Regions from separate parts of the Tolypothrix sp. PCC 7601 genome, predicted to be linked through region 2. Evidence: predicted binding sites of a transcription regulator. Region 2 holds the regulator's gene; each other region holds the start of a gene.
What was found. The regulator HrcA, encoded in region 2, represses chaperone genes, less so after heat shock. The targets are predictions, from matches to a motif close to TTAGCACTCNNGANTCNNGAGTGCTAA.

Region 1 (10,346 bases), 2.5 Mb from region 2:
CACAGGCACGCATTTCCTCTACCCATTGTTGTAATTCTGCTGAAGCCGCCCCTATTTTCATCGGTACTAAAGTCTCATCGACATCCAGCACTAATCCCTTTAATCCATATTGCTGGATAATGTCTGGTGTCAGTTTTAAAATGGAACCTTCTAAAATCAAGTCCGGTTGTAAGAGGTTGTTCCAAGCCATATTTTAAGCATCAAGGGTGTCTTGGCAGCAGTCACAATTAACTTATGAATTAATGACTGTTGTTTTCTGTGAAGTTTTACATCAGTTATTTAGTATTTTTTTAGGTATGAAAAATCACAGATATGCTATGATAAGTTTCCTAAAAATACAAATACTTAGTTTTTTTAGGATAAAGCTTGGATGGTAACCTTGCCAACCTAAGAAAGTTATATATCTGATAGAGTGCGATCGCTATGTCAGCACAGGAAGCTGTTCTGGTAACACAAGTTTCACAAGCCTTGCACGCAAGTAGAATTGCGATTTTTACTCAGAACTCAGCACGGGCTAAACGCCCCGCTACCGCTAACAGCACTTCCAACCTATACACATAAAAAAGGAGGAAAGGAAAAAAAATTTCCCTTACCCCCTGCAAAGCTTTACTGGTTTAATCACGCTTAATTACGAGGATTAGCTATTAGCCATCAAGTTATTAAGAATCATCATGGCAATATCCACTTAGGGAACTCCAAAAAATAAATTATTCCGTTCAATTCGTTGACTGTTGACGGTTCACAGTTAACAGTCAGCAGTCAACGCTCAACAGTGAACAATAGCAATGGAATGTTTTTTTACTTGGAAGTCCCTTAATATCCCATCCTGAATATGGAACAGAATTTGCCATCAAAATCCCCATAGCATTAGTGAAACTAAGTACCAATCAATAAATCATGAAAGAAACACCCGCTTGCTAAATGTCTTAGTGCGATTCAGGTGAGGAGATGCGTACTTGGAACTCAATACAAGCAAGCGAGTGGGACTGATGATGGTGATGTACTCTCAATCCTAGTAATCTCGTTATGGCATGGTGAAATTGGCGAGACAATAACTAGGGAAAAACTACCGTTATCTTCTACCCTAAGTTAAATACTCTCTACTATCCCAACATCCAGAAATCGCCGCTATGTTGTGGGGAGCCAGAATCATCTACTGTCAAGCAATCAACAAACTACCACTTTACCTAGGGAGCGGAGGGTGAGCGGAAGTAGTTCCACCAAATGGTAGAGTTGCCAGCATCAACCAGTAAGGACTCTATTCTTAGCAGTGAATTATGAAAAAAAGTTACGAAACTTAATCATCAGCTTCACAATTCATAATTCATTGGTTGGGAAACTGGATGTGAGAATTTGAGGAATTAAATTGAGAAATTTTCGCCAATTCATCCTGCAAGCAGATTAGTACTCATTTAACTATCAGCTATCAGCAGTCAATTAGACAGCTAAAGCCTGACGGCTGAATGCTGATAGCTATTTAAGCCATTTGATTTTCAATCGCCCACCGTGCTAGTTCAGTACGGTTGTGGAGATTGGTTTTGCCCAACATGTTGGACACATGGCTTTCAACGGTACGCTGACTGACGTTTAACTCTTCAGCAATTTCGCGGTTAGCTAAACCTCTAGCTACGAACTGTACAACTTTCAGTTCGGTTGGAGTTAGCTGTACATCGAAGGGAACTTGGATACGAGAACCGTTTTCCCCTCCTTTTGCTTGGTGTTCTTTCCAACGGATGGTTTGTTTCAGTGAAGATTCTACTTGCGCTACGAGTTCTTCAGGTTCAAAAGGCTTGACCATATAAACGTCAGCACCTTTATTTAGCCCTTTAACTCTGTCTGCGCTTTGTCCTTTAGCTGAAAGGAAAAGAACGGGAATCCAGCTAGTACGTTCATTTTGCCGGACTTGTTCTACAAAAGTGTATCCGTCCATTTCCGGCATCATCACGTCGCAGATAATCATATCTGGAACATCATGCTCTAGAATTTCTAAAGCTTCTCTTCCATTTTCGGCGGTGATGACTTCATATCCCCGGAATTCCAAGTAATCCTTCACCAGCAAGATGAGGTTAGGGTCATCATCAATCAGTAGAAGTCGTTTGTGATCTTTCATGCTGGGCTCTTTCATAGCAGTGGCACTTGTCGCGCTTCGGTCCATCAAGGTCTTGTATATTTATCCTCTATGGTGGATTATTCTGAGATGTTGTCTTTTTTCCCACTTAACCTGCCTTTGCTTCTGGGAAGTCTTATCAGTGATAACCACTGTTTAGGAGACTACTAGCTTATTGGCAATAGTCCAGTAAGGATACGTAGAGCAGTAGTAATTATAATGCGTTATTATATATCGCTTTGAAAGTGGCGGGTGAAAAAAGCGCTGATTAAATAATAATCCTTCCGATTCACAAGTTCAGTAATGGCTGAAGATGACCCTAGCTCAAAACCAACCCCCGCTTCAGAGCGCTTACTACCTAATTACGATATCCTTCGGATGTTAAGTCCTCTATCAGTTGTTCACAAGCAACCAGAGAAGTTTCTGGCAAAGGATGGGTTAAAAATACATATTCTTCCACCACCTTAATTTGCCTATCAAGTGTTCTTGTGTGATCCGCTCAATCACTTCCGTGTTTGCTCGACGATACCAGACACCATCCGGGTAAACAACTATTATCCGTCTAGAACCGAAAACCCGCAAGCAATTAGCTTTAGTTTCGTTAATGCAAATGGGACGACTATTTTGCGTCTGATAGAGTTTGAGCTGCTTCAGTCGCTTTTTTAAGTATTCCCAGGATTCCAGACTAGCTTGTTTTCAGCAGCAGTTAGTAACTGTCTGTCTAAAACAAATGAAAATATGTCGTTAAATCTTTGCAAATCCAAGAGTTTCTAGACAATTACCCAGGGGTTTATTGCCCAGATATTTAGTGGTTTTGGGGATTTTACGGCTGTACTGGATCGCTATATTGTTATTCATCGAGCTGCTCCCTGATTACAGTTCTATAACAATTTCTCCGCTTTGCAAATAAATTCATTCCTATAAAAATATTCATCACTGACAGCAAAAAACCTGAAGATTAAATATTAATAAGTATTTATGCTTAAGTATGTGTAATTAAGGCTGAAGAATTAAGGGTCAAGAGTCAAATTGTCAAGAGTTGCATAGACGCGATTCATCGCGTCTGTACAAAGGTTAAGAGTTAATCCTTTCCCAGTCCCCAATCCCCATTACCCCTTATCCCCAGAGGGGGCCCCGAGTTCCCCAATCCCCAATCCCCAACCCCCAATCCCAAGCAGTTCGGAAACCCGTACACCCAAAATTGTTGCCATTGTGTGCGACTCTTCGGTAAATTAGCACTCAGGAGTTGAGAGTGCTAACTCTGGAGAAATTAAATATGGCAGCAGTATCTTTAAGCGTTTCTACAGTAAAACCTTTAGGCGATCGCGTTTTCGTGAAAGTGAGCGCATCTGAAGAAAAGACCGCAGGTGGTCTTTATTTGCCCGACACCGCCAAGGAAAAGCCCCAGGTCGGTGAAGTAGTTGCAATTGGCCCTGGTAAGCGGAATGATGACGGTTCTCGTCAAGAACCAGAAATCAAAATTGGAGACAAAGTTCTGTACTCCAAGTACGCTGGCACAGATGTCAAGCTCGGCACAGAAGAATATGTCCTGCTTTCTGAAAAAGATATTCTAGCAGTCGTTGCGTAATGGTCATTGATCATTGGTCGTTTTGTCATTAGTTAATGACAAAGGACAAATGACAAGGGACAAATGACAAAAGACAAAAGACAAATGACAAAGGACTATTAACAATTATGGCAAAGCGCATTATCTACAACGAAAACGCCCGTCGCGCCCTGGAACGAGGCATGGATATTCTAGCTGAAGCAGTGGCTGTTACCCTTGGCCCTAAAGGTCGTAACGTCGTGCTAGAGAAGAAATTTGGCGCACCGCAAATCGTCAATGATGGCGTAACCATTGCCAAAGAAATTGAATTAGAAGACCATATTGAAAATACTGGCGTGGCTTTGATTCGCCAAGCAGCTTCTAAAACCAACGACGCGGCGGGTGATGGTACCACCACAGCTACCGTTTTGGCTCACGCAATTGTGAAAGAAGGCTTGCGGAACGTTGCTGCTGGCGCAAATGCAATTTTATTGAAGCGTGGTATTGACAAAGCCGCTAACTTCTTAGTAGAAAAGATTGCTCAACACGCTCGTCCTGTAGAAGATTCCAAGGCTATTGCTCAAGTTGGTTCCATCTCCGCCGGTAACGACGAAGAAGTCGGTCAGATGATTGCCCAAGCAATGGATAAGGTAGGTAAGGAAGGCGTAATTTCCCTAGAAGAAGGGAAATCTATGACCACCGAACTGGAAATCACCGAAGGGATGCGCTTTGACAAAGGCTATATTTCTCCCTACTTCGCTACCGACCCAGAACGGATGGAAGCAGTCTTCGATGAGCCTTTCATTCTGTTAACCGATAAGAAAATTGCTTTGGTACAAGACCTTGTACCCGTGCTTGAGCAAGTAGCACGTGCTGGTCGTCCCTTAGTAATCATTGCTGAAGATATTGAAAAAGAAGCTTTGGCAACTCTGGTAGTTAACCGGTTACGTGGTGTACTCAACGTTGCTGCTGTTAAGGCTCCAGGATTTGGCGATCGCCGCAAAGCTATGCTGGAAGATATCGCTATCCTCACCGGCGGTCAACTAATCACCGAAGATGCTGGTCTCAAGCTAGATAACACCAAGCTAGATAGCCTAGGTAAAGCTCGCCGCATCACCATTACCAAAGACAACACCACAATTGTTGCTGAAGGTAATGAAGTTGCTGTTAAGGCTCGGATTGACCAAATCCGTCGTCAAATTGAAGAAACCGAATCTTCCTACGACAAAGAAAAACTGCAAGAACGTCTAGCTAAACTAGCTGGTGGTGTTGCTGTAGTTAAAGTCGGTGCAGCTACCGAAACCGAAATGAAGGATAAGAAGCTGCGCTTAGAAGACGCTATCAACGCTACCAAAGCTGCTGTTGAAGAAGGTATCGTTCCTGGTGGTGGTACAACCCTCGCTCACTTAACTCCTCAACTGGAAGAATGGGCTAACAGCAACCTCTCTGGTGAAGAATTAACTGGTGCGTTGATTGTTGCTCGTGCTTTACCTGCTCCTCTGAAGAGAATTGCAGAAAACGCAGGTCAAAACGGCGCTGTAATTGCTGAACGCGTAAAAGAAAAAGAATTCAACGTTGGCTACAACGCTGCAACCAATGAGTTTGTTGACTTGTTTGTAGCTGGTATTGTTGACCCTGCTAAGGTAACTCGTTCTGCTCTGCAAAACGCTGCTTCCATTGCTGGTATGGTGTTGACAACCGAATGTATCGTAGTTGACAAGCCTGAACCCAAAGATGCTGCTCCTGCTGCTGGTGGCGGTATGGGTGGCGGCGACTTCGATTACTAATATTTTCTAGCCCCCTATTTGTCAAAACAGCTGCTTCCCTGGTGGAGGCGGCTGTTTTTTTGTGTTATTAAATCGCAGAATTATAGTAAATAAATTGATAATCAAATAAAAATCGGAAAATAGCTTGAGTTACGATAACGCTTGTAAATATTTAGCTGAACAGTACCCAGCAGATTTTGTGCGCTGGCTGCTGGGAGTAGACGCGCCACAAATTGAAATATTAAAAACTGAACTGACACTTGAGCCAATTCGTGCAGATTCAGTGACATTTCTACAAGCTGCTAACCAAATTCTGCATATTGAATTTCAAACATTAACAATATCTAATCCGCCGCTTAATTTCCGAATGCTCGATTATTCGGTGAGGTTAAAGCGTCAATACCGATGTCCTGTAACGCAGGTGGTTATCTTTTTACAAGAAACTACCAGCGAAGTAGCTTTCATTGAAGAATATCGAGACGACACAACAATTCACCAATATCAGGTTGTTCGTCTCTGGGAACAAGATTCAACAACATTTTTGGACAATCCTGCACTGTTACCTTTAGCAACATTAACCAGATCTGACTCACCGCAAGGACTGCTTGCCCAAGTTGCTGAACGAATCGCTACAATTCCAAATAGGGATCAGCGACAAAATATAGCTGGTTGTGTAGAGATTTTGGCAGGGTTGCGATTTGAAAAGGATTTAGTTCAGCAATTTTTACGGGAGGATATTATGAAAGAATCTGTAATTTATCAAGATATCGTTCAAAAAGAAGCATTGAAATTGATTAGCCGTATGCTTAAACGGCGGTTTGGTGATATAGATACATCATTATTTGAGCAAGTTCGGAATTTATCTGCTGAACAGTTAGAAGATTTGGGAGAAGAATTGCTCGATTTTTCTGTAGTTAATGATTTGGTAGCTTGGTTAGAACAGCAAAATTAGGATTAAGAAAAACGGTTTATTTTTAAATATGTGTCATGTTTTAGAAATTGATGCTGCAAGTAATTTTCCGCTTTTATCTTGAGCTTGTAATTTTTGAATAATATGCTCAATAATATTACCTAAATCTTTACGGCGACGGATAGAGCGATTTGGGTCAAGTTGACCGTGTTTCAATAATTCTCTAACCTTCTCCCCTAGCTCAGTTAAGTAAAGCCTTAGTTGTTCTTCACCATGTTCGCGTAAAATTTGCCGACATTCAGCAAGGATAACATCGCCATTTTCCAAAGTTTTACTAGGATTTGGCTGCTTTTGTTTTATTTCAGATGAATCTTTACTTTTATGAGCATTTAAACTATTAGCTAAACATTTTTCTACAGCCTTGGCAACTTGCGGATCGGATTCTACAAGTTCTGCAATAGCCCTTAATAAATTTGCAATTTGTGATGCTTCCATTATCTACCTGCTCTCTGAATAACTTCTTTAGCAAGTTTTACCATAGACTCATGAGATTGGTCATATTTCTGTTTATAAGTCAAATAATTACTAAAATCTATACTTTCTGCTATTTTTGCTCTTTCAGGAATTTTCGTGGGAAAAGTAGACGGATAAAAAGGATTGCCAACAATATAATTCAAATTTTCATTTTGTCCAATAGTGCCGTTATAACGTGAAATTAAAACTCCTATTGGTTTTAGGTTATGCTCATAATCGATATTGAACTTTTCAATCTGTGCAAGAACAAGGTCTAGAGCGTTAATTGACATTCTATTAGGCACACAAGGTATTATGCAAAAGTTGCTGAAATAAAACGCACTTTTAATAACTTTATTAATATTAGGTGGACAGTCTATTAAAATATAATCATATTTGCTTAATAAAGGATTTAAAAGCCGACGAAGTAAGGATATTGAGCTTGGAGGTAAATCTTCTTGAACTTCAAATAATCTTGGACTGCTAGGTATTAAATGTAGGCAATCAAATGAATTTTTATTCCTCACATTTGAAACATTATTTTTAACTATAAATTGATCGTTACCAATATCGTTTAAAAATTCTTGATAATTCTGAAACAAAAAAGGAACTGTTAAGCCTTTATTATCAAATTGCTTTTCCCATACATCCTCAGACATCAAAGCACTAGTTAAGTTACTCTGAGGATCAAGGTCAATAGTCAAAATACGCTTACCGTACATTGTATTGCCTGCTAAATATTCTGCTAATGCCATGACGATGGTAGTTTTGCCAACTCCGCCCTTGAGGTTGCAGATACTAATCACTTTAGCTGTCATAATTTATGATTGACTGAAACATTTTAGGGTCTACATTTATAGATTTCCCAGAAACTCAGCCAAAGTAACAGGTTTCAATATTCAGACATGAAAATTATCTCTGTGTCCTCTGCATCTTTACGGTTCATTAAAAAGTGGTTCTGTTGACATGCTTGAGCGCAAAAGTTGACATTTTGACGAAGTATCACAAGGATAATATTCCTTAATTTTTCGCTTTGTACAAAAACATTGAGAAAAAACTTTGCACCTTTGCGCCTTTGCGTGAGATTATTATCCCTGCTGCTACACAAAATTAATGAGTGAAATTCTCGAAAAAGAAGTTGCTAATACTTGGCATGGCAAACTTAATTTAGTCTATGCCGATCGCAAAAATGCCACCCAGCTAATTTACAACCACCAGCAAGCACCGCTAAAAGTACAGCGTCCGTTTTATCCAGAAGGCGAAAAAGTCTGTCATAGCGTCATTTTACATACGGCTGGGGGAGTTGTAGGAGGCGATCGCCTTTCTCTCAATTTTCACCTCCAACCCCACGCACAAGCTTTAATCACTACAGCCGCCGCAAGTAAAATCTACCGCAGCAATGGACTGCAAGCCAAACAAATTATCGATATCAAAGTAGATGCTGGGGCTTGTTTGGAGTGGTTACCCCAAGAAACAATTTTGTTTAACAGTGCGATTTATCGGCAAGATTTACGGGTAGAATTAGCAACCGAAGCCAGTTGGATAGGCTGGGAAATTACGCGATTAGGGCGCAGTGCTAGAGGAGAAAAGTTTTTGCAAGGAGAATGGCGATCGCATACGGAAATTTGGCAGCAAGGTGTACCTTTGTGGATAGATCGGCAATATTTACCCGGTAGCGAGGAAGTTTTTCACAGTCCCCACGGCTTGGCGGGACAACCAATTGTAGGTAGTCTAGTTTGGGTTGGTAATCCAGTTGACTCAGAAATTTTGGCAAAAGCCCGCAATTTATGGGATGGTGCAGGAGAGGTGGGGGTGTCGCGACTCCAACATGGACTTTTATGTAGATATCGCGGTGCTTCGTCATCTGAGGTGCGAAACTGGTTTACGTCTGTTTGGCAGATGCTACGGGTTAATTTTTTGAGTCGTGGTAGCTGCGTACCTAGAGTTTGGCAGGTTTGAACGAAGCGCAGAGGAGGAATAATGCAACTTACCCCACAGGAAAAAGATAAGTTGTTAATTTTTACTGCTGCTTTAGTGGCAGAAAGACGTAAAAATAGAGGATTGAAATTAAATTATCCTGAAGCAGTTGCTTATATTTCTGCTGCAATTTTAGAAGGTGCAAGAGATGGGCAAACTGTTGCAGAATTAATGAGTTATGGCACTACTTTATTAACGCGAGATGATGTGATGTCAGGTGTGCCGGAAATGGTGCATGAAGTTCAAGTAGAAGCAACTTTTCCTGATGGGACAAAGTTGGTGACTGTGCATGATCCGATTCGTTAATTTGTAAGGGAGTAAGGTATGATTCCAGGGGAAATTATTACGCCAGATGGGGAAATCGAATTAAATGCTGGGCGTGAAACTATTAAATTACTAGTAGGAAATACAGGCGATCGCCCTATACAAGTTGGTTCACATTTTCACTTTTTTGAAGTTAACTCTGCTTTAAGTTTTGATAGAGAACAAGCGCGAGGAATGCGTCTGGATATTCCCGCAGGTACAGCAGTTCGTTTTGAACCAGGGGATGAAAAGGAAATTACTCTTGTACCTCTGGTTGGGATGCGTCAGGTTTATGGATTTAATGGCAGAGTTAATGGAGAGCTTTAAAGGAAGAGGTTTTTAACGCAAAGGGGCGCAAAGGGAAACGCAAAGGTACGCGGAGTTAGAGAGTTAGAGTTTGTTGGCGACACGTTTGATGCCGTCTTTGAGGTGGAGAACGTTAAAGTTGAGAATGAGTCCGAGTTTGCAATTAGTGAGTTTGAGATAAGTTAAAAGTTGTACGGAGTGGATTGGGTGAATAGATTCTACTGATTTAATTTCAATAATTACTTTATTTTCTACTATTAAATCTAATCGATATACACAATCTAATTGCACTCTTTCATATTCCAGTGGTACGGGAACTTGTTTACCAACATTAAATCCTCTCTTCTTTAATTCGTAATGCAAACACTCCTCATAAGCTGACTCCAACAACCCCGGCCCCAATGCTGTATGCACTCGCATCCCACAACCAATTATCATCCCACTCAAATCATTCTCATCCATACTCCGCGTACCTTTGCGCTTACCTTCGCGTTACTTTGCGTTTAAACTCAATTCTACTCTCACTTACCAGGAATGTAATATGCCTTACAGAATGTCTCGCCGTGCCTACGCAGAAACCTATGGGCCCACAGTAGGCGATCGCGTCCGACTTGCGGATACAGAATTATTTATTGAAGTTGAACAAGATTTCACTACCTACGGCGACGAAGTGAAGTTTGGCGGTGGGAAAGTCATCCGCGATGGGATGGGACAATCGCCCATTTCTAACGCCGATGGTGCTGTAGATTTAGTAATTACAAATGCTTTAATTCTCGATTGGTGGGGTGTAGTTAAAGCCGATATTGGGATTAAAGACGGCAAAATATTTAAAATCGGTAAAGCCGGCAATCCTTATATTCAAAATAACGTCGATATTATTATCGGCCCGGGAACCGAAGCTTTAGCTGGGGAAGGGAT
Region 2 (10,346 bases):
CCAAGTTAGAGACTCAATACTTGTCGGTTAAGGGCAAAACGCTGAAGGGGAAAAGGGGCAAGAAAAAACCTTTAACTCTTACCCTTTTACCTTTTCCCCAAACCAAATTAAGAGTTGAAAATCTTTAACTTAGCAGTATTGGTTAGGGACTGACAAATAAAAAAATAATCAATCGCTATGTCAGCAGAGGGAGCAGAGGAGAAAGAATACGTTCCTCTGAAATTGATATTATATTTTGGCTTGGTTAATTATTTAACAGGACTTACGCAAAATCATGAAAAAACGAACCACGAAGTACGCAAAGAACACGAAGTAAAGAGAGTTTGGAAGAGTTATTGCGTAAGTCCTATTTAATCCAAAATCTAAAATCCAAAATCTAAAATCCAATGTGTACCCTGGATGAATCTGGAGGCGTGAATTTAATTTGTCAATGTTTGTTGCGAACTAGATACTGTGTCTAATCCCCTTTCTGGTAGAGATGGACGCACACATAAATACATGAGAGGCCCGAACAAGGGAATTAAAGTGATTAACCAGAATAATGCAGGATTTTTCCAGCCGCGACGTGCCATATCATCTGTTAGTAATGCAGGGAATAATAGGCACAGTAAAGCGAAATCTAGGCTCATCACATGGATGAAGCGGCTAGTTTGCCATTGTTGTGCAAAATCACTCCAATTACCTTGTAAACCATAGGCAACTAAAATAGTTGTGGCTATAGTTAAACCAATTCCAGTTACACGAGAATCTAACAGTTTGAGAACAGCGTTTTTTTGTCCTTGAAACTGTGGATTTGGGTGGCGTAGAGCTAAGTAGGGTAAAAGTGCAAATGCTCCGACTGCAAAAGATGCACTCGCAAATGGCCAAGCTCGGATTTTTTGTCCTCTCTCATCAAACAGTGCTAAAGCACTGTAAATTAAAGGCCAAATACCCATGATGTAAAACAGAGCAATGACTAAAGGGTTAATACCTTGCCATTGCCCAATGCTCAAATTCTTGATTAACTCGAATGTATTAGGGCGATCGGGTGGGGCGAGAAAAAATGCATAAACAATAAATCCTAGCCACAACAACCCAAAGCCTATTTTTCTCGTCATAATGTCATCTGATTAACTGAAAGCCTCCGATAGGTAATCAGCAGCCGCAGCTACAACAGCGATCGCACTTTCGTAATCTAGGCGTGTGGGGCCTAAAACTCCCACACTCCCAACGGGAATGCTACCCCGACGATAGGTAGAACTAATCAAGGTACAGGTGCGTATTGGTTCGAGTGGGTTTTCTGCACCAATGCGAACATTTACCCGTGGCTTGCTCTGATCTTCAACCTCTGGCTGTTCAAAGATTAATCGCCACAGCTGGTCTTGTTCTTCTTCCAACAGATGGATAATTGTTTGCACTTGTTGGACTTGAGAAAATTCTGGCTGGCGCAAAACTTCACCCACACCCCGAATCATAATTTGTGTGGCTGTGGGCGTAACAGTCTTACGGGCTAATTCTGCAACAGAAGTTTTGAGAAATTCGCCATAGCGTTGGAACTCTTGATCTAATTCGCTCCAATCTAGGGTGGCTAATTCCAACAAACTGCGTCCTCGCAGGTGGCTATTCAAAAAGTTAGAGACGATTTGCAATTCGCGATCGATTACTTCTGCATCAAGTTTGGTTTCTTCTCGCGTTGGCGATAAATCCATTAACCGCGAATGCGTTTCATAGTTGTCTGTAACCACAATCAGCATGATTCGCCCCGTTTCAATTTGCATTAATTGCAAATGGCGTAACAATGCTGTGTTAGTTTGCGGCATAGTAATCAAGCTAATACAACCACTCAAGCTAGCTAAAATCTGCGCTGCACCATGCAATAGAGCTTCTAAACTCCAATCTTCCCAATGTAGGCGTTTTTGCAGCGCTTGTTCTACCTCTTTAGCCAAAGCTTCTGATGGTGTAATTAGCTGATCTACATAAATGCGATATCCAGAGTCCGAAGGTACTCGTCCAGCAGATGTGTGTGGTTGGAATAGTAAACCAGATTTTTCTAGGACACCCATCACATTGCGAATTGTGGCTGAACTCACCCCTAGGTCATACTCTTCAATTAACGCTTTTGACCCTACAGGTTCTGCCGTAGCAATATAATGACGTACTGTTGCCCAAAGTATATGCTGTTGTCGATTTGTCAACTGGACTTGCATAAGGTATTCTTGGCTGAGGCAAAAAATTTTAATGAAACTTTGCAAAAATTGTCTGGGTTTCCCCGCAAATGAAAAAAAATTATTAATAGTAAACTACTATAGCTAATTGTGAGTTAACATTGCTAGCTATTTATCTAGCAGAAATTAATTAATATTAATTTATATTTTAATTTATTCTTCAGCCGCTCTGGAAAAGAGCTTGACTATTATCATCAAAGCTGGTTGTAGTCATCTACATTGTGGCTTACATAAGCATATTTTTCCACAAACTTTTAGGAAAAAATGTATGTGTTAGCACGGATTTTTTTTCACTTTAGATATATACCTACAGAGTAATTGCGGAAAAGGGAATGGGGCATTGGGCATGGGGCATGGGGCATTGGGCATGGGGCATGGGGTAATGAGTAATGAGTAATGAGTAATGAGTAATAGTTTTTCCCCAGTCCCCAATCCCCAGTCCCCAATCCCCAGTCCCCAATCCCTAATACTGCGGCACTGAAGGGTCAACTAGCTGAGAATAAGCAGCGATGCCACCTGTAATATTTTTAACATTGGTAAAACCCTGAGCGAGTAACCACTGGCACATTTGAGCAGAGCGCATACCGTGGTGGCAGAGTACTAGGGTTTCAGTATGAGGATTTAAGAGGGTGGGGACTTGCTCGCCCCATTCTGCAAATTCACTGAGAGGGAAGTTAACAAAACCCTCAATGCTAGCGATCGCGAGTTCTTGAGGTTCGCGCACATCCACTAGCTGAATACTGGAATCCTTGGTTGAGAGACGTTGTGCAAGTTCCTCAACGCTAATGTGGGCAATGGGTTGATTAGGAGAATTGCCTGTCATGAGGTTTTGTAAACAATCCTATATTATTTATGTTGACATGAAGATCGTAACCGTAGCATGAGCATCGATTCCTAAATTGTTAACTTTAGTATGTTAAATGTGAACAGGCAAAGCTCGTTTTTCACCTTCCTTGTAGCAGGTGCGATCGCATTCATATTGTTTGTGATTGGTGGTTATTACTGGTTTTTCGTGAAAAGTCCAGTTAACCTTGTGGCTTCTAGTTCTCCGCAATCTAGCGCAGCTATATTTGTATCGAAATTTTCTCCGATTACAGTTTCTCTATTAGTAAATCCAGACAAATTACAGGCGTTAGAGCGTGAAGGTGAATTATCGAAGCTCAAAACTAGTTTATTGGCGAAGAGTAATATCGATTACCAAGAAGATATTCAACCTTGGTTAGGTAATGAAATTACTCTCGCTGTTACTAGCTTAGATATTGATCGCGAACCAGAAAATGGACAGCAATCTGGATATTTGCTGGCGCTAGCAACTACGCAATCACAAAAAAGTCGTGAGTTTGTAGATTTGCTGTTTTCTAAGCGGGTATTAGCTGGGGGAAATTTAGCAACTGAAGAATATGAAGGGGTAAAACTAATTTACGACAATCCACCACCCAAGCAAGATTTTATCGCTGGTGCGGTTGTTGGGAATGAGTTTGTCTTATTCGCTAACGATTTGAAAGTACTCAAAGATGCGATTAATAATGTCCAAGCTCCCGATTTAAATTTAAACAGCTATGTGCAATATCAAAAAGCTAAAGAACAATTACCTAAAGGTGCTGTGGCTGCAGCTTTCTTAAATTTCCCTTCCTTAGCAAAATGGCAAGGGTTAGAACTGCAAGAATCAACTTATGACAGCGAAATTATTTCCTTTGTATTGAATTCCAAAGGATTAATCGCAGAAACTAGCTTTTTAAGTGCAAATTCCCCAGAAAGTATTGCTGGTTCTCCTGCGCCATCATTATCTCAACCTGTAGGCGCATTGCAATATATCCCCACATCAGCAGGTTTAGCTATCTCTGGTACTAATTTAAGCAATTTGGGTGACACCGATTTAGCCAAACTCTGGAAACAGGTTACAGCAACCCTAGCGGTTTCTCAGGAAGGTATGAAATCGAAGATGGCGAAACCATTGAAGGATTTGCAAAACCGTTGGGGGATAAATCTAACTGAAGATATCTTTAGCTGGGTAGAAGGCGAATATGCGATCGCACTCTTACCCCAAAAGCAGCCAGCAAGTAACAGTTGGGTGTTTGTGGTGGAACAATCACCGCAAGTAGCCCAAGGAATTGCGCGTTTAGATGCGATCGCCGCAGCTAAAGGGCTGAATGTGAATTCTCTCAGCCTCAATCAACAAAAAATCTCCGCTTGGACTGAATTAATCGCTAATAGCAATAAAGCTGATGTTAAGCCTTCCGCTTTTACAGTAGAGACAAAAGTGCAGGGAGTACATACAACTTTAGGGAATTACGAAATTTTCGCTTCCGATTTAGAGACAATGGCGGAAATTCTCAACGTTAAAGACAACTCTTTAATTAAAAATCGCGATTTCCAAGATAGTATTGCAGCTATTCCCCAGCCTAATCAAGGTTACATATATCTTGACTGGACAAAAAGCCAAAAACTTGTAGAACGCCAGCTACCGATTCTTAAACTAGTAGAAGTAGTCGGTAAACCCTTTTTTGAAAATCTGCGATCGCTCACGGTTAGCAGTTACGGTAACGATCCGGGATTGCTCAAAGGTGGCGTATTTTTAAAGCTTAAACCTTAATAGAGGGGAAGGGGGAAAAGGTGAAAGGGGAAAGGGTAATCAATCCTGACCTTTTACCTTTTACTCCAGCCAAACAATTTTAGATTTTCGATTGATCCCACAGATAAATCTGGGGGCTTGTACCATCAAGCAACTATTGATAAAATTAGCGCAAATTTCATCTAATGATATCAGCCTGTAGCTGGTAATATGTCTGCTCCACAAGAGTTGGATAATAATTTTTTCTATTTCATGAAACAGCAATTTGCTGTATGTTATCTAAATAATGAACCTAAAACGACATGGCGGAAATAAAGCTAAAATTTTCAACACCTCAAAGGTCTACATCATATAAGTAACCACGCAAAATTAATTACAGTCATTGCGAGCGCAGCGTAAAGCCTTCGGCATAGCTTCGCTTAACGCGTAGCGTCTCGAAGAGAAGCAATCTCAACCCTTGCGATTGCTTCATTCCGCTCCGCTCCATTCGCAATGACATTGTGTAATTAATTTTGTTTAACTACTTAGCAATACTTGTCGGTGAAGGGGAAAAAGGGGAATGGGAAAAGGAAAAGAAAAAACCTTTAACCCAAAACCAATTTTGGGTTCAAAACACTTAACAGAGTAAATCTAGCTCTTACTTTCATACTTTTAGCTTTCTTGCACTAATATTACTTTCCTTTTATCTAGAAAACTTGACATAATCAGCCTTAATTTGCCCTATTACCAATTCTTTAAAATTGGCACAGATTAAAATCTTAAAACCCAGGTAAAATTTGATTTAATTAAATACCAATCACCCATTACCAATTACCAATTACCACTTTTAAAATGTCTATTGCAGACCCAGAATATCTTCTTCACAGAGGATGGATGACCCATGCCTTAAAATTGGCACAAGCTGCCGGTGATGCCGGAGAAGTACCTGTAGGGGCTGTAATCGTCGATGCTGGGGGTAATGCGCTGGCGGAGGGTGAAAACAGGAAAGAACGCGACAAAGACCCCACAGCTCACGCAGAAATTATTGCTTTAAGGACTGCTGCAAAAATTTTACAAAATTGGCATCTGAATGAATGTACGCTCTATGTCACCTTAGAACCTTGCCCGATGTGTGCCGGTGCCATTATACACTCTCGCCTGAAATTGTTGGTGTATGGAGTAGACGATACCAAAACTGGTGCCATTCGTACTGTTATCAACATCCCCGATAGTGCTGCTTCAAATCACCGTCTCAAAGTCATTGGAGGCATTTTAGAGTCTACCTGCCGTCAGCAGTTGCAAGCTTGGTTTGCTACCCGACGACATCGAAGAAACTAGCAGACAGAGATGAAACTGTCCAATAGGTAGGACACAAGTAACAAAAGAAAAATTACGGTGTAATTAATCAAGGTTTCGTCACAATCTATCACAAAATCAGCAGCCACCACGATGATGGAATTTTACTCTGCTCATCCTACCTGTCAAGAAACAATAGCAACTACCGCCACAAATCACAAGGTGGCTCATACTACCTCAGGGGTTTCTTCTTGGCTAGCGCCTGTTGCGTATCTTTTAGGTCGTCACGTCCTGTTACCAGCGTTCTTTGGTCACATTCAAATTACCGGACAAGAAAATCTCCCCACCACCGGGCCGATAATTCTTGCACCTACCCACCGTTCCCGTTGGGATGCGTTACTCGTACCCTATGCTGCGATCGCTTGTCGGTCAAAAAAAGACATACGCTTTATGGTGACTAGCAGCGAATGTACAGGAATCCAAGGCTGGTTTGTGCGTCACTTGGGCGGTTTCCCTATCGATCTTAAACGTCCAGCAATTAGCACCCTGCGTCATGGTATTGAGCTACTTGAGCAGAAAAAAACTTTAGTTATTTTCCCAGAAGGCGGGATTTATCGGGATGGGGAAGTTCACCCCCTCAAATCCGGAATTGCGCGGTTAGCTTTAAGTGCGGAAGCCAGTCAGCCAGACTTGGGAATTAAAATTCTACCTATTAGTATTAATTACAGCCAGCCTTATCCCAATTGGGGTACAGATGTGATGATTAACATTGCCCCAGCTATCAAAGTTGCCGATTATAGTAACGATTGTGTCAAACAAAATGCTAAACGCTTAACTGCTGATTTAGCTAAAGCTTTGCAACAATTAAGTCACCAAGAAGCAGAAATTACTAATCCGACATTTGTCGAAATGCCTAATTCTTAATTTTGGCATTTGTTATGTGGCATTTATTTAGGGCTTGCAGAATAAACAAAAAACCTAGATAAATCAAGAGATTTGGGGGGACAAAAGAGAATAAAGTGCAAGGAAAAAGGATAAAGTAAGTAAAAACCCTTGTAGCAAGTTGCGTTGATATGTATCGAAAAGCGCAAAAGCAAGAAACAGCAGCAGAAGACTTTGAACTACCCTTTGGGGGAAAACTAGCCTCAGATAACCGTTGGGTAATCATGGCGGAGATGATACCTTGGTCAGAATTTGAAGCAGAGTACGCAGCAATATTTTCAGCAGAAATGGGCGCGCCAGCCAAAACATTTAGGATGGCATTAGGGGCATTAATAATTAAAGAAAAACTAGGCATAAGTGATAGGGAGACAGTAGAGCAAATTAGGGAGAATCCCTATCTGCAATACTTTATAGGAATGTCTTGCTATAGCAATAATGCCCCATTTGATGCGTCAATGTTAGTTCACTTTAGAGAAAGAATAGATATAAAATTAGTTAACAAACTGAATCGAGAAATAGTCAAGCAAGTGTTAGAAAGTAAAGAGGAGGTAGAAGTAAAATCAAAAAAGTCAGAAACCGAGGATTTAAAAAATGAGCCGACCAATCGGGGAAAATTAATATTAGATGCGAGTTGTGCGCCAGCGGATATCAGTTATCCCACAGACTTAGGATTATTAAATCAAGCCAGAAAGCATACAGAAACAATTATAGATATTTTATATAACTCCCTCTTGTTAAAGAGTATCAAAAAAACCGAGAACCTATAGAAATATAGCTAGAAAGAATTACTTATTGGTAGCCAAAAAAAGAAAACCGACCATTAAAGAAAGAAGGAAAGCCATTAAACGGCAACTACAATATATCAAAAGAAATTTAGTTCACATTCAGCAGCTAATGGAGTTAGGTGCGTCACTCTTCAACCTGAGTAATAGGCAATATAAGAAATTACTGGTAGTAGCAGAAATTTATCGTCAACAACTTTGGTTATATGAAAATAAAAAAATTAGTATAGAAGACCGTATTGTCAGTTTAAATCAACCACACATTCGTCCGATAGTCCGTGGTAAAGCTGGAAAAAAAGTAGAGTTTGGGGCAAAGCTTTCAGCTAGTTGCTATGATGGCTATGTATTTTTAGACCATATTAGTTGGGATAATTTTAACGAATCAGGCGACTTAAAATCACAAGTAGAAGCCTACAAAAAACTACACCGGGTATTATCCTCAATCAGTTCATGTTGATAAAATTTATCGCACTAGAGACAACCGCTCTTGGTGTCAAGAAAGAGGAATTAGAATTAGTGGGCCACCTTTAGGGAGACCACCTAAAAAATGTCAGTCCTGAAAAAAAGAAACAAGCACGAGAAGATGAGCTAATTCGTAACTCTATTGAGGGTAAATTCGGACAAGGTAAACGAAGATTTAGCTTGGGTAGAGTCATGGCTAAACTTCCTCATACCTCTGTCACTGCTATTGCTATTACTTTTTTAGTCATGAATCTTTCTACCCTTGTTTCACGGCTTTTTTGGGAATTTTTATGCCAATTTTTCAACATTACATCTTTTTTCACTTCTTTTATTAGCAAAAGTGATGTTCCGTTTGATTGCAGACAACAAAAACTTATATTTGCTCTTCCCTGACTACTGAGTCAATTTTTCTCTTGCCTTGGAATGACTTTTTCAGCAAGCCCTATTTAATAGCTAATACCTCATACACAACTTATTATTTCCAATGCCCCATGCCCCATGCCCCATGCCCTAAACACTTAAAATTAATTCCCAACTATTAAGCTGACCGATATCTTGGGGTACATAATCAATAATTTGCAATTGCCAGTTACCTTTAGCTGATATTGATAGTAGCTGTTTGAGGGCTGGATGCGATCGCACTGTATAAGTTGCTTGTAAGTTGGTACGGCGACCTAGGGTGCGGTTTTGTAATAAGACTGGCTCCTTATTGGGAGCAATTACATAGATTTCTAAATCTCCTAAGAAATCGTGGGTAATATTAACTGATATTTGAATATCTTGAACCAGGTTCGCCTCAGAGATGGCGATCGCACTTTTGATTCCCTGTTTATTGTTATCTGGAATTCCTAATTTACTATCATTTCTGCCCTTGACTTGCTTAGTAGCAGTTGATGTACCTGCACGCATTTGCTGTGCAGCTTGTACTGCTTTAGCGGCGTTGACTTTACCATAGCCGAACCATTGGGAATGACCGTTACTATCATAGGTTCCTTCCTTGAAACCCAATTGCGGATCGGGGTTGCTGTCCACAATTTTATCAGCACTTTCTTGCAAGATCCGCCTAACTTGTTTAGCAGTTAAATCGGGATTTGCGGAGAGAATTAGGGCTGCTACACCTGCAACCACAGGAGTTGCGGCAGAAGTACCACCAAAGTTGCTGGTAAAATCCCCAGCATCATAACCAGCCGCACCTAATTGATCGGTAGTTAGCATTCCTAATCCTGATAGTGTAGTGGCGATCGCAGGTTGTGTTTCCATAAACCCTTGATCCTGAAACCACATCCCAGGAGGAGCGTTGTTACTTGGGGCACATACGGCAATGTTTTCACCCCAATTGCTATAGGCAGATTTCTTAGCCAAACTGTTAGCTGCTGAGATAGCTAGCACATCGGCATGTACCGCAAAACCACTGAGCCAATCTGTATCACCTGACAGTAAATTTTTTGGCCAATTGCGCTCAAACACAGTACCGCTAATCGGGCGGTTGGCGTTACCAGCTGCAAACAAAATCACGCAACCTTTACCATTGCGTCCTTTGGTAGCGGCACGGGTAATAGCTGCACTTTGGCGCAAAGATAAGGGGAAATAAACAGCCGATGCTCCCCAACTGCAAGAAATCACACTAGCGCCCTTTTCAATTGCCCAATTGAAAATATCTTCAATCGATTCATCATCTAAAAAACCAGTGGTGCGAATGGGCATTAAAGCACAACCGGGGGCAACTCCGACAATGCCTTTACCATTCTCTTCAGCTACAGCCAAACCTGCACAAGCTGTACCGTGGCTAGTTTCCTCTACATCTGGTAAAGGTAAAAAGTCATTTTCTTTCAAGTCTCTGGGGGCAACAATTTTACCGCTACCTTGGAAATCGGGATGGTTCAAGTCAAAAGAATCATCAACCACCGCCACCACTACAGAACGCACACCGCGAGTAATATCCCAAGCCGATTCCACAGAAATATGAGAACCCGCGGCTAATTGGTTGCTGCCATTGTGGTTGAGATACCATTGCTTGGGATAAAGCGGATCGCGGGGTTTGTAATGAGTTTCTTGGCGTACTAAAATATTTGGTTCAGCTACTAATACTTCTTTGATTCCTTGCAATTG
Region 3 (10,346 bases), 2.6 Mb from region 2:
ATGTGGGATGGGGTACGCGAATAAAGTCCTCCAGTTAAAGCATAGTTAGTCCCGTTAGCTACGGCTAATGCTTCCTGAAAGTCTTTGACTTTAATTACCGCTAGCACAGGGCCAAAAATTTCTTGTTGGGCAATTATCGCATTCGGCGGCACTTCACTAAAAATCACCGGGCCGATAAAATATCCCTGTTGTGGTGCGGGTAACTCTAGTGCAACTAAGGCTTCTGTTTTACCTTTTTCAATATACTCGCGAATGCGATCGCGGGCGTTGGCATCAATTACCGGGCCGACTTGGGTGCTAGGTAACTCTGTTTCCCCAATGTTCAGGGATTTTGTGGCTTCTACTAACCGTTCCACAAAGCTATCGTAAATCGATTGCAGCACAATTACCCGAGAACAAGCAGAACATTTTTGTCCGCTATAACCAAACGCCGATTGCACTACCCCGACAACCGCTTGGTCTAAATCAGCACTCTCATCAACAATGATGGCATTCTTGCCACCCATCTCTGCAATTACCCGCTTCATTTGTTTTTGACCGGGTTTGAGGGTAGCTGCTTCTGCGTAAATTCTACAACCAACTTCTTGAGAACCAGTAAAGGCAATTACATGAGTATCAGGATGATTAACCAAATATGCACCAACCTGAGAACCCTTACCGGGTACATATTGATAGACACCTTGAGGAATCCCAGCTTCTACCAAAATTTCTGTGAGTTTCGCCGTAATAACAGAAGATGTTTCCGCAGGTTTGAGCAGAGTACAATTACCAGCAACTAACGCTGCTACAGTCATACCACAGGCGATCGCCAAAGGGAAATTCCAAGGAGAAATCACCACAGCAATTCCCCGTGGCTGGTAAATATAACGGTTCGTTTCCCCAGAAACATCATAATTTACGCCTTTATCCAACCGTTCCATTTCATCGGCGTAGTAGAGACAAAAATCTATCGCCTCCGAAACCTCTGCGTCTGCTTCCTTAACTGGCTTCCCAACTTCCAAAACTATCCAAGCCGAAAGTTCTGCACGGCGTTGTGACATCAAATCCCCAGCTTTCCGCAAAATATCAGCGCGTTGTTTCGCTGGTGTTTTCCGCCAAGCAGGAAAAGCTGCTTTCGCTGCTTTCATCGCCTGTTCAGCTTGTTCAACACTGATGAGTCCGACTTTCCCCACCACCTGACTAAAGTTAGAAGGATTGAGAGAATCAATCGCTTCTGGAGTATTCACATACTCCCCATTAATCAAAGGTAAATAAGTCCTCCCCAATTGCTGATGAACAGCCTGAAACGCCTCCGCCGACTTCCTCCTCTCTTCCTCCTGTGCATAATCAGTATCCGCCACACCCAAAAACCCTGCGCCTTCTTCTTTGCGGCTACCCTGCGGGAACGCCTCCGGCGAATGCGCCTTTGCGTGAGACAAATCCACCTTCGGAGGCGCTATCAACTCCTCAACTGGTCTATTCTCCAAATTTTGCCGTAAAAATGAACTATTAGCCGTATTTTCCAACAAACGCCGAATTAAATAAGCCATCCCCGGCAATAATTCACCGTAGGGACAATAAACTCTTACTCGGTAACCCTTATCAACCAAAGCCTTCGCCAGCTTATCCCCCATACCGTAGAGAACCTGCATTTCAAAACTACGTCGGGGAACCTTTAAAGTTTCTGCAATAGCTATTGCCCTAGCTTGCGATCGCACATTATGGCTACCAATGGCAGCATATACATATTGATGATTCTCTAGCAATAGCTGCGTAATGGCTTCAAAGTTCGCATCGCTAGCGGCTTTGTCATTATAAACAGGTTGAGGCCAATGTTTTTGCGCTGCTTTGATAGTTTCCTGATCCCAATATGCGCCTTTAACTAAACGAATAGTTAAGGGATAACCACGCTGTTTCAACCAAGCAATCACATCTCTAGCATCTTGCTCGCTGTCACGCAGATATGCTTGGATAGTGATGCCAATATCTGTACGTTGGCGAAACTCTTCTTCCATTAATAATTTTTTCAGGATATGAAGAGTTATATCTTTATAGGCATACTGTTCCATATCAAAATGCACAGCCGCCCCTAATTCTTTAGCATGACGTAAAAGGGTGCGAATGCGATCGCTAACTCTCGCCTCACTACCTTCAGCGTCTAAAGGGTCAAATTGCGAATAAAACGCCGTTAACTTCACAGAAACCTGAACTTTTGCTAGCTGTTCGCCATCTGCTTCATCAATAGCCGCTATAGCTTTCCAATTCTTTGATGCAGCTACCAATTGCTGTATTAATTCCGAATAGCGTTCTAAGTAAGATTTAGCTTCTGTTTCTGTAATTACCGCCTCACCAAGTAAGTCAATGGTGAAAGCCATTTTATCTTTACGTAGGCGTTCAACTGTTCTGATGACTTGTGTAATATTTTCCCCAGCAATATATTTATGAGCAAGAGTTTCAACGGCTGTCGCCACTGTTGTGGCTGCTACTTGTCCCGGCATAGAATCAGGGTTAGCAAAATTCAGCATTCCCTTTAACGCCGCAGGTAATTCTACAGATTCATCTCCTAAATATTCTTGTAAATGGGCAGCAATTTCCGCTCTGCTGCGTAAAGCTGGTAATGTATCGATAAAGCGAAATAATTGCACCCGTAAACCTGGATTGCTCATCGCCCAAGCTAGTAATTTATCATCCCAGCGCATTTGATCGCGCAAAGATGCCAAAAACGAGCGATTTTCTTGGGTTACTTCTAGAAGTTGTTTAGCAATTTCTTGGGTTTTAGCTTCGTAGGTGCTGGTTTGTACTTGTAATACCACTGATAATAACTCCTAATTCCAGGTAATACCAATTTTGGATTTTAGATTGAAAACCTTGAAAATAAGGCCGTGACAGGATTTTCAAGCAATACTACATATCCCAAGTTGGTATAAGGCTTGCATTTACAAGCCTCTGTATTCTATTTTGACTCCTCAATTTTGCTGTCACCATATTTCCCAAGTGCAAAATTCATTTCCAGTTTCGGAAATCAAATCTACCTACGAAATACAATTTGTAGTGGAACAGGATTTACACAGAGGTTACAGAAAATCAAACCGCAGAGGAATGAATACTTGTCGGTTAAGGGTAAAAAGGGGAATGGGGAAAGGGAAAGGAAAAACTTTAACCCTTAACCTTTAACCTTTTCTCCAAAACCAATTTTGAATTCAAAACGCTTAACTGAGTAGTATTGGTACACAGAGGAATAAGAGTTTGAGTAGTTATTGGCGTAAGTCCTATGGCAAATTCAGTTTAATAAATTAACGCATAAATTCAGATGTCCAACATCAGAAATAAAGATATATCTAAAGAAAAATTGCTCGATATTTTATTATATCGCTGGCAACAAACACTCCTACCTTTGAAGGTTAATCCAATAGATACAAATATTATTTTTAATCACCTAATTGCAGGTTATTTGGCTCCTGGGCGTTATTACCATACATTAGAACATATTCTTCACGTTCTGATTACTATTGATAATTTACAGGACTATGTTCAAGATATGTATGCTGTACAAATTGCCGCTTGGTTTCACGATATAGTTTATGACACTCAGGCTAAAGATAACGAAGAAAAAAGCGCAGAATATGCAAGTGAATTATTACATAATTTAGGGCTGACCGCTAATAAAATTGACCACATCACCCGCTTAATTATCGATACAAAATCACATCAAGCGGCTGCGGATGATTTTGATAGCCAAGTTCTACTGGATGCCGACTTAGCAATTTTAGCTGCCGACCCAGTTCAATATCAAGAATATGCTCAGGCAATTCGCCAAGAATATGCTTGGGTTCCACAAGACCAATATATTGCTGGACGCAAGCAAGTTTTAGAAAAATTTTTGCAGCGCGATCGCATTTATTTTACGCCTTTAATGTTTGAGGTTGCCGAAGAAATTGCCAGAGCTAATATCACAGCCGAAATTAAAACTTTGAGCCAAGGATAAAAGACAAATTAAATATCTATTATGCTGGAATGGCACTTACATAAAAAAGTTGCTCCCCAGATCCCCGACTTTTTGAAAAAGTCGGGGATCTAAATCTCGCTCAAGTGAGTAGCATTCTCCAGTAGGGTGTGTTATGGCTTTAGCCTAATGCACCGTTGATATCCCAACAATTAAGGAATTTAATCAGATTAAATTCATTTAAATAATATTCATAGATGCAGCTACCCATCTATGGCATTCTATTTTTAAATTAATAATCTTGAATTGAATTTCTACTTCTTCTCTATTCTTGAAGGTACAAATCACCATAAGATAATTAGCGCGGTGATTCAAAAAACATTACATGGAACTTTTGCCAGAGAACTTACAAAAATTACGTGGACAAGTTGCAATTATTACAGGTGCATCACGAGGAATAGGAAGAGCGATCGCACTAGAATTAGCTAGCTACGGAGCCAATGTAGTTGTTAATTATGCCAGTTCTAGTGGTGCTGCTGACAGCTTAGTTGCGGAAATTACGGCAGCAGGTGGCGAAGCTTTAGCGCTGCAAGCAGATGTTTCTAAACTCGACCAAGTAGAGGCGCTGTTCAACACCGTCATCGATAAATTTAAGCGGATTGATATTCTGGTCAACAATGCAGGTATTACTCGCGACACCTTACTTTTGCGGATGAAGCCCGAAGATTGGCAAGCGGTGATTGACCTCAATCTTACTGGTGTTTTCTTATGCACACGCTCTGCTAGTAAAGTTATGCTCAAGCAACGTTCTGGACGCATTATTAATATTGCCTCCGTTGCTGGGCAAATGGGTAACCCTGGTCAAGCAAATTACAGTGCCGCCAAAGCAGGTGTCATCGGCTTTACCAAAACTGTGGCTAAAGAACTAGCTTCTCGCGGGATCACCGTTAACGCCGTCGCCCCTGGTTTTATTTCCACCGACATGACCAGCAATCTCAGCAATACTGAAGAAATTCTCAAATTCATCCCCCTTGGTCGCTACGGTCAACCGGAAGAAATTGCTGGGATGGTGCGTTTCTTAGCTGCTGATCCCGCCGCCGCCTACATTACTGGCCAAGTGTTCAATGTCGATGGTGGCATGGTAATGGCTTAAGGAGTGCTGAATGTTGAGTGTACAGTGCGGAAAGCTCAGTACTCTACACTCAACATTCAATTCACAACTTATAATCCCAACAGTGCTGGTTCTACGCCTACTTTTTTCCAAGCATTACGAACAGCATTTTGTTCTTTACTTCCATGACCATATAATTCGCCAGCTACAGAGATTGTATGGTGTGCGGCTTTGGCAAAATTTGAACGGGGGCGTAATCTGTCTCTTAAGGTGATATACCAGATTTTTCCAGCTTTTTCCCAAGCGTAACCACCGATTTCTACTGCGGCTAAATAAAAAGCATGGTTGGGAATACCAGAGTTGATATGTACACCTCCGTTATCTTCGGTTCCTTTATATAAATCTTTGACATGGGCGGGTTGGGGGTCTTTACCCAATACAGGATCGTCGTAAGCAGTTCCCGGCGCTTTCATAGAGCGAATACCTACTCCTTTCACCCCAGGCATAAATAAACCAGCGCCAATGATCCAGTCGGCTTGATCTGCTGTGTGGTTGAGTACCCGTTGTTTAACTAAGGAACCAAAGACATCAGACATAGATTCATTTAATGCCCCCGGTTGATTTTGATAGGTTAAATTCGCTTCATATTGAGTGATCCCGTGGGTGAGTTCATGGGCGATGACATCAATTGATTTGGTGAAGCGAGTAAAAATCTGCCCATCGCCATCGCCATAAACCATTTGGTTGCCATCCCAAAAGGCGTTGTCATAATTCTGGCTGTAATGAACTGTAGAGTCTAAACGCAAACCGCGATCGTCAATAGAATTTCGCTTGTAGATTTCCTTGTAAAAATCAAAGGTAGCACCAGCAGCATCATAGGCTTCATTGACGGCGGGGTCTTGAGTAGGAGGATTGCCCTCACCACGTACCAGTTTGCCAGGCAGTTCTATACCATTATTGGCATCATAAATCGTCCGGCGCTTCTCTCCAGTTGATTTAGCCGAAGGAATTAAGCTTAAGACATCACGTTGTCCGCGAATCCGGGCGGAACGGGTTAAGCTTTGAAACGCCCAGTCACTCTGTTGAGTATCACCACGTTTGGCTATCTCCTTCAACATATGTGGTGGGACAACAAAGCAAATCGGACAAAATTGGTTATTGGCGTGACAAACCTGAGATTTAGCCGCTCTTTTACCTTGACGATGCATAGTTTTACTCCTGAATCACAGAAGTGGCGATCGCATTTCCATTCAATTTGCGATCGCCACTGTCCTTAGATCCAGACAAATTTGCTCAAATTTCGAGGTTTTGTCACAAAAATTCACTCATGAAATTGCTTCCACCCTCTTCATTCGTCCCCAGATAGTAAAGCCAATCAGGAGGATGACACTTAAGGTTGTAGCTAGCATTTGCACCAAGGACAAATGCTGCATTCTCATCGCCAACAAATTAAAAACTAAGCTAATTGACCACAGGGTAAACGCAGCACGGCGTTGAGAGAATCCCCAAGCTAGCAAGCGGTGATGAAGATGGTCTTTTCCTGGCGTACTCATGGGGTTTTTACCCGCCATCAGCCTTCGCACAATTACTTGTGTTGTATCCAGTACTGGAAGTAGCAAAAATAATACTGTTGGTACAAGTGCAAATACGGTAGTTACTTGCAATTTTCCTAAAATACTAGTCGCCGCTAGTACATAGCCAAAAAAGTAGGCTCCAGCATCACCCATAATAATTCTGGAGGGGTGGAAGTTATGGCGCAAAAAGCCCAAAGCTGCGCCTCCCAATGCTGCTAGGACTAAGGTTGCGGCTGCTTTTTGGGAAATTTGAGCAGAAACCGCCAATAGGCTCATCGCAGTGATAAAACTCACTCCTCCAGCTAAACCATCCATACCATCCATCAAGTTGATAGCATTGGTAATACCTACTACCCAAAATACTGTCAGTGATAGGGAAAGGAGATAATCAATGGGTGTGCCAAAAGTAACTTCGATTCTAATACCGTTAGCAACTAGTAACAGCGCCGTGAGAATTTGAGTGAACATCCGCACAGAGGGAGGTAAGCCAAATTGATCATCAATAAAGCCAACCAGAACTAAGATTGTTCCTCCCAAAAGGATAGTTAAAACCTGAGCTAATACACCTTGCAATTCAATCGGTCGTAAAAGGGTAGCTAATACCAGTGCAGCAATCACACCTGTGTAAATAGCCAATCCCCCTGCATTTGGCAAAGGTTCTCGGTTCAGTCGTCGTGCGTTTGGTTGATCGGCCCAACCCACCCGCAAAGCAAATTTACGTACTGTCGGCATTAAACGCCAGGTTACTAACCAAGCCAAAATAAACGTAAACATTACAGCCAACCAGCCGGTGCCGCTTGGTTCGGCAATACCCAGGGATTTCAGGGAGTTATATAGATTCATCTCCCAATCCAACCATTACTGCTAATATTCAACATAAGCATCAACTGTATCTTAATCAATAAAAGTTAAGGTTAAGGTCATTTGTTATTTGTCATTTGTCATTTGTCATTTGTTATTTGTCATTTGTCATTTGTCATTGGGTAATTGGTATTTGTCCTTGTCCCTTGATCACTCTTTTTCCCAGTCCCCAATCCCCAATCCCCAGTCCCCAATCCCCAATCTCCAATCCCCAATCTTCGTCATAGTATTAGCACTCTGGCGCTGTGAGTGCTAAATTGTCTAATGGAAGCGCTTGAGAAATAAAACATGGCGAAGATTATTGCATTTGATGAGGAATCGCGGCGGGCCCTAGAACGGGGTGTGAACGCTCTTGCTGATGCTGTAAAAATCACCCTAGGGCCAAAAGGCCGGAACGTTCTTTTAGAAAAAAAATTTGGTGCCCCCCAAATTGTCAACGATGGTATCACTGTTGCCAAAGAAATTGAATTAGAAGATCCATTAGAAAATACAGGTGCGAGACTCATCCAAGAAGTAGCATCGAAAACAAAAGATGTTGCTGGTGATGGTACCACTACAGCCACGGTTTTAGCACAAGCTTTGATCCGCGAAGGTTTAAAGAACGTTGCTGCTGGTAGCAACCCCATTATTCTAAAGCGGGGGATGGACAAGACTGTAGAGGCCTTAGTTGCAGAAATCGCCAAAATAGCCAAGCCAGTAGAAGGAAGTGCGATCGCTCAAGTTGCCACAGTTTCAGCGGGCAATGATGAAGAAGTCGGTAGTATGCTGGCTGAAGCAATGGATAAGGTCACTAAAGATGGTGTAATTACTGTTGAAGAATCTAAGTCCCTGACAACTGAACTAGAAGTAGTGGAGGGGATGCAAATTGACCGGGGTTACATTTCTCCTTACTTTATCACCAACAACGAGCGGCAGACCGTAGAATTTGAAAACGCTCGGATTCTGATTACTGACAAAAAAATTAACAGCATTCAGGATTTAGTACCTATCCTCGAAAAAGTGGCTCGTTTGGGTCAATCTTTGCTGATTATTGCAGAAGATGTCGAAGGCGATGCTTTGGCAACTTTGGTTGTGAATAAAGCACGAGGCGTACTTTCCGTAGCTGCAATTAAAGCCCCTGGATTTGGCGATCGCCGCAAAGCTTTGTTACAAGATATTGCGATTCTCACCGATGGGCAGATGATTTCGGAAGAAATCGGCTTGAGCTTGGATACCGCAGCTATCGAAGCCCTAGGAACCGCCCGCAAAATTACCATTGACAAAGAAAACACCACAATTGTCGCTGGTAGTACCACCAAACCAGAAATTCAAAAGCGGATTGGTCAAATCCGTAAACAATTAGAAGAAACAGATTCCGAATACGACAAAGAAAAACTGCAAGAACGCATTGCCAAGCTAGCTGGCGGTGTGGCAGTAATCAAAGTTGGTGCAGCCACCGAAACCGAACTCAAAGACCGTAAATTACGGATTGAAGATGCTCTCAACGCTACCAAAGCGGCTGTAGAAGAAGGTATTGTGCCTGGTGGTGGTACAACCCTAATTCACCTGGCTACCAAAGTAGAAGCCATCAAAAACAGCCTCGAAGATAACGAAGAAAAAATTGGAGCTGACATCATTGGACGCGCACTAGAAGCACCATTGCGTCAAATCGCCGATAACGCTGGCGTTGAAGGTTCCGTTATCGTTTCCAGAGTCAAGGAAACTGATATCAATGTTGGCTACAATGCCGCTACAGGCGAATTTGAAGACTTAATTGCGGCTGGTATTATCGACCCCGCCAAAGTCGTGCGTTCAGCTTTGCAAAATGCTGCTTCCATTGCTGGTTTAGTACTAACCACCGAAGCCCTCGTTGTTGAAAAGCCTGAAAAGAAAGCTGCTGCTCCCGCTGATGGCGGCATGGGTGGCATGGGCGGCATGGGCGGCATGGGCGGTATGGGTGGCATGGGCGGCATGGGCATGTTCTAAGCCACCAGTGCTGAGTACTGAGTGCCGAGTACTGAGTAAAAATTAGTTAGTATAAACAGTTTGTCTTTGCACAAACTGTTTTTTATTTGTCATTTGGTAATTGGTAATTGGTAATTGGTAATTGGTAATGGGAATTTATCCCCAATGCCCCATGCCCAATGCCCCATGCCCCAGATTGCGGTAAAATACAGCCCACGGCGTGTTTTGGGGCTGGGTAATGACTTCTGTAATTAATGTGAATTTACCAGAGCAATCTTATGAGATTGCGATCGCACCTGGTAGTTTAGATCAACTGGGTGAGAAAATGACTAGTTTGCAGCTAGGGAAAAAGGTACTAGTCGTTTCTAATCCCACTATTTTTAAGCATTATGGTGATAGAGCTATCAATTCTTTAAAAACGGCAGGATTTGAAGTTTCTAGCTGTATCTTACCAGCCGGGGAACGCTTCAAAAACCTGAATTCTATTCAAAAAATCTACGATGCAGCTTTAGAAAACCGCCTCGAACGTTCCGCTACAATTGTGGCGTTGGGTGGTGGTGTGATTGGTGATATGGCTGGTTTTGCTGCCGCTACTTGGTTGCGTGGGATTAGTGTCGTGCAAGTGCCTACCACATTGTTAGCAATGGTAGATTCGGCAATTGGGGGCAAAACAGGCGTAAATCATCCCCAAGGTAAAAACTTGATAGGGGCTTTTCATCAGCCGCGCTTAGTATTAATTGACCCCGAAGTTTTGAAAACTCTCCCCGTGCGCGAGTTTCGGGCGGGAATGGCAGAAGTAATTAAGTATGGTGTGATTTGGGATGCGGATTTGTTTTCCCAAATGGAAGCAAGTAAACACCTGAACCAACTCCGCTACATTAAACCTGAACTGATAGAAATCATATTAATTAGGTCTTGTCAAGCTAAAGCCGAT

Region 1: a site for HrcA is predicted at 3,340-3,366, ahead of groES (co-chaperone GroES). Genes of this name have one in related genera too.
Region 3: a site for HrcA is predicted at 7,698-7,724, ahead of groL (chaperonin GroEL). Genes of this name have one in related genera too.

What each region holds. Positions count from the first base shown of each region.
Region 1 is NZ_CP064879.1:6,800,747-6,811,092, forward strand. It holds gene HG267_RS27380 (YqeG family HAD IIIA-type phosphatase) at 1-190, opposite strand, end outside; gene HG267_RS27385 (response regulator transcription factor) at 1,478-2,155, opposite strand; gene HG267_RS27390 (hypothetical protein) at 2,411-2,575, shown strand; gene groES (co-chaperone GroES) at 3,384-3,695, shown strand; gene groL (chaperonin GroEL) at 3,803-5,440, shown strand; gene HG267_RS27405 (DUF4351 domain-containing protein) at 5,565-6,371, shown strand; gene HG267_RS27410 (hypothetical protein) at 6,405-6,824, opposite strand; gene HG267_RS27415 (ParA family protein) at 6,824-7,660, opposite strand; gene HG267_RS27420 (urease accessory protein UreD) at 7,956-8,801, shown strand; gene ureA (urease subunit gamma) at 8,823-9,125, shown strand; gene HG267_RS27430 (urease subunit beta) at 9,144-9,449, shown strand; gene HG267_RS27435 (GxxExxY protein) at 9,513-9,890, opposite strand; gene ureC (urease subunit alpha) at 9,970-10,346, shown strand, end outside.
Region 2 is NZ_CP064879.1:4,310,253-4,320,598, forward strand. It holds gene HG267_RS17710 (UPF0182 family protein) at 1-9, shown strand, start outside; gene HG267_RS17715 (hypothetical protein) at 420-1,097, opposite strand; gene hrcA (heat-inducible transcriptional repressor HrcA) at 1,110-2,186, opposite strand; gene HG267_RS17725 (hypothetical protein) at 2,512-2,664, opposite strand; gene HG267_RS17730 (rhodanese-like domain-containing protein) at 2,668-3,027, opposite strand; gene HG267_RS17735 (DUF3352 domain-containing protein) at 3,118-4,797, shown strand; gene tadA (tRNA adenosine(34) deaminase TadA) at 5,608-6,093, shown strand; gene HG267_RS17745 (lysophospholipid acyltransferase family protein) at 6,208-6,975, shown strand; partial or broken gene HG267_RS17750 (IS5 family transposase) at 7,125-8,630, shown strand; gene HG267_RS17755 (S8 family serine peptidase) at 8,748-10,346, opposite strand, start outside.
Region 3 is NZ_CP064879.1:1,704,939-1,715,284, reverse strand. It holds gene pruA (L-glutamate gamma-semialdehyde dehydrogenase) at 1-2,792, opposite strand, end outside; gene HG267_RS07115 (hypothetical protein) at 3,290-3,964, shown strand; gene fabG (3-oxoacyl-[acyl-carrier-protein] reductase) at 4,308-5,075, shown strand; gene HG267_RS07105 (M4 family metallopeptidase) at 5,144-6,241, opposite strand; gene HG267_RS07100 (MraY family glycosyltransferase) at 6,359-7,450, opposite strand; gene groL (chaperonin GroEL) at 7,757-9,433, shown strand; gene aroB (3-dehydroquinate synthase) at 9,651-10,346, shown strand, end outside.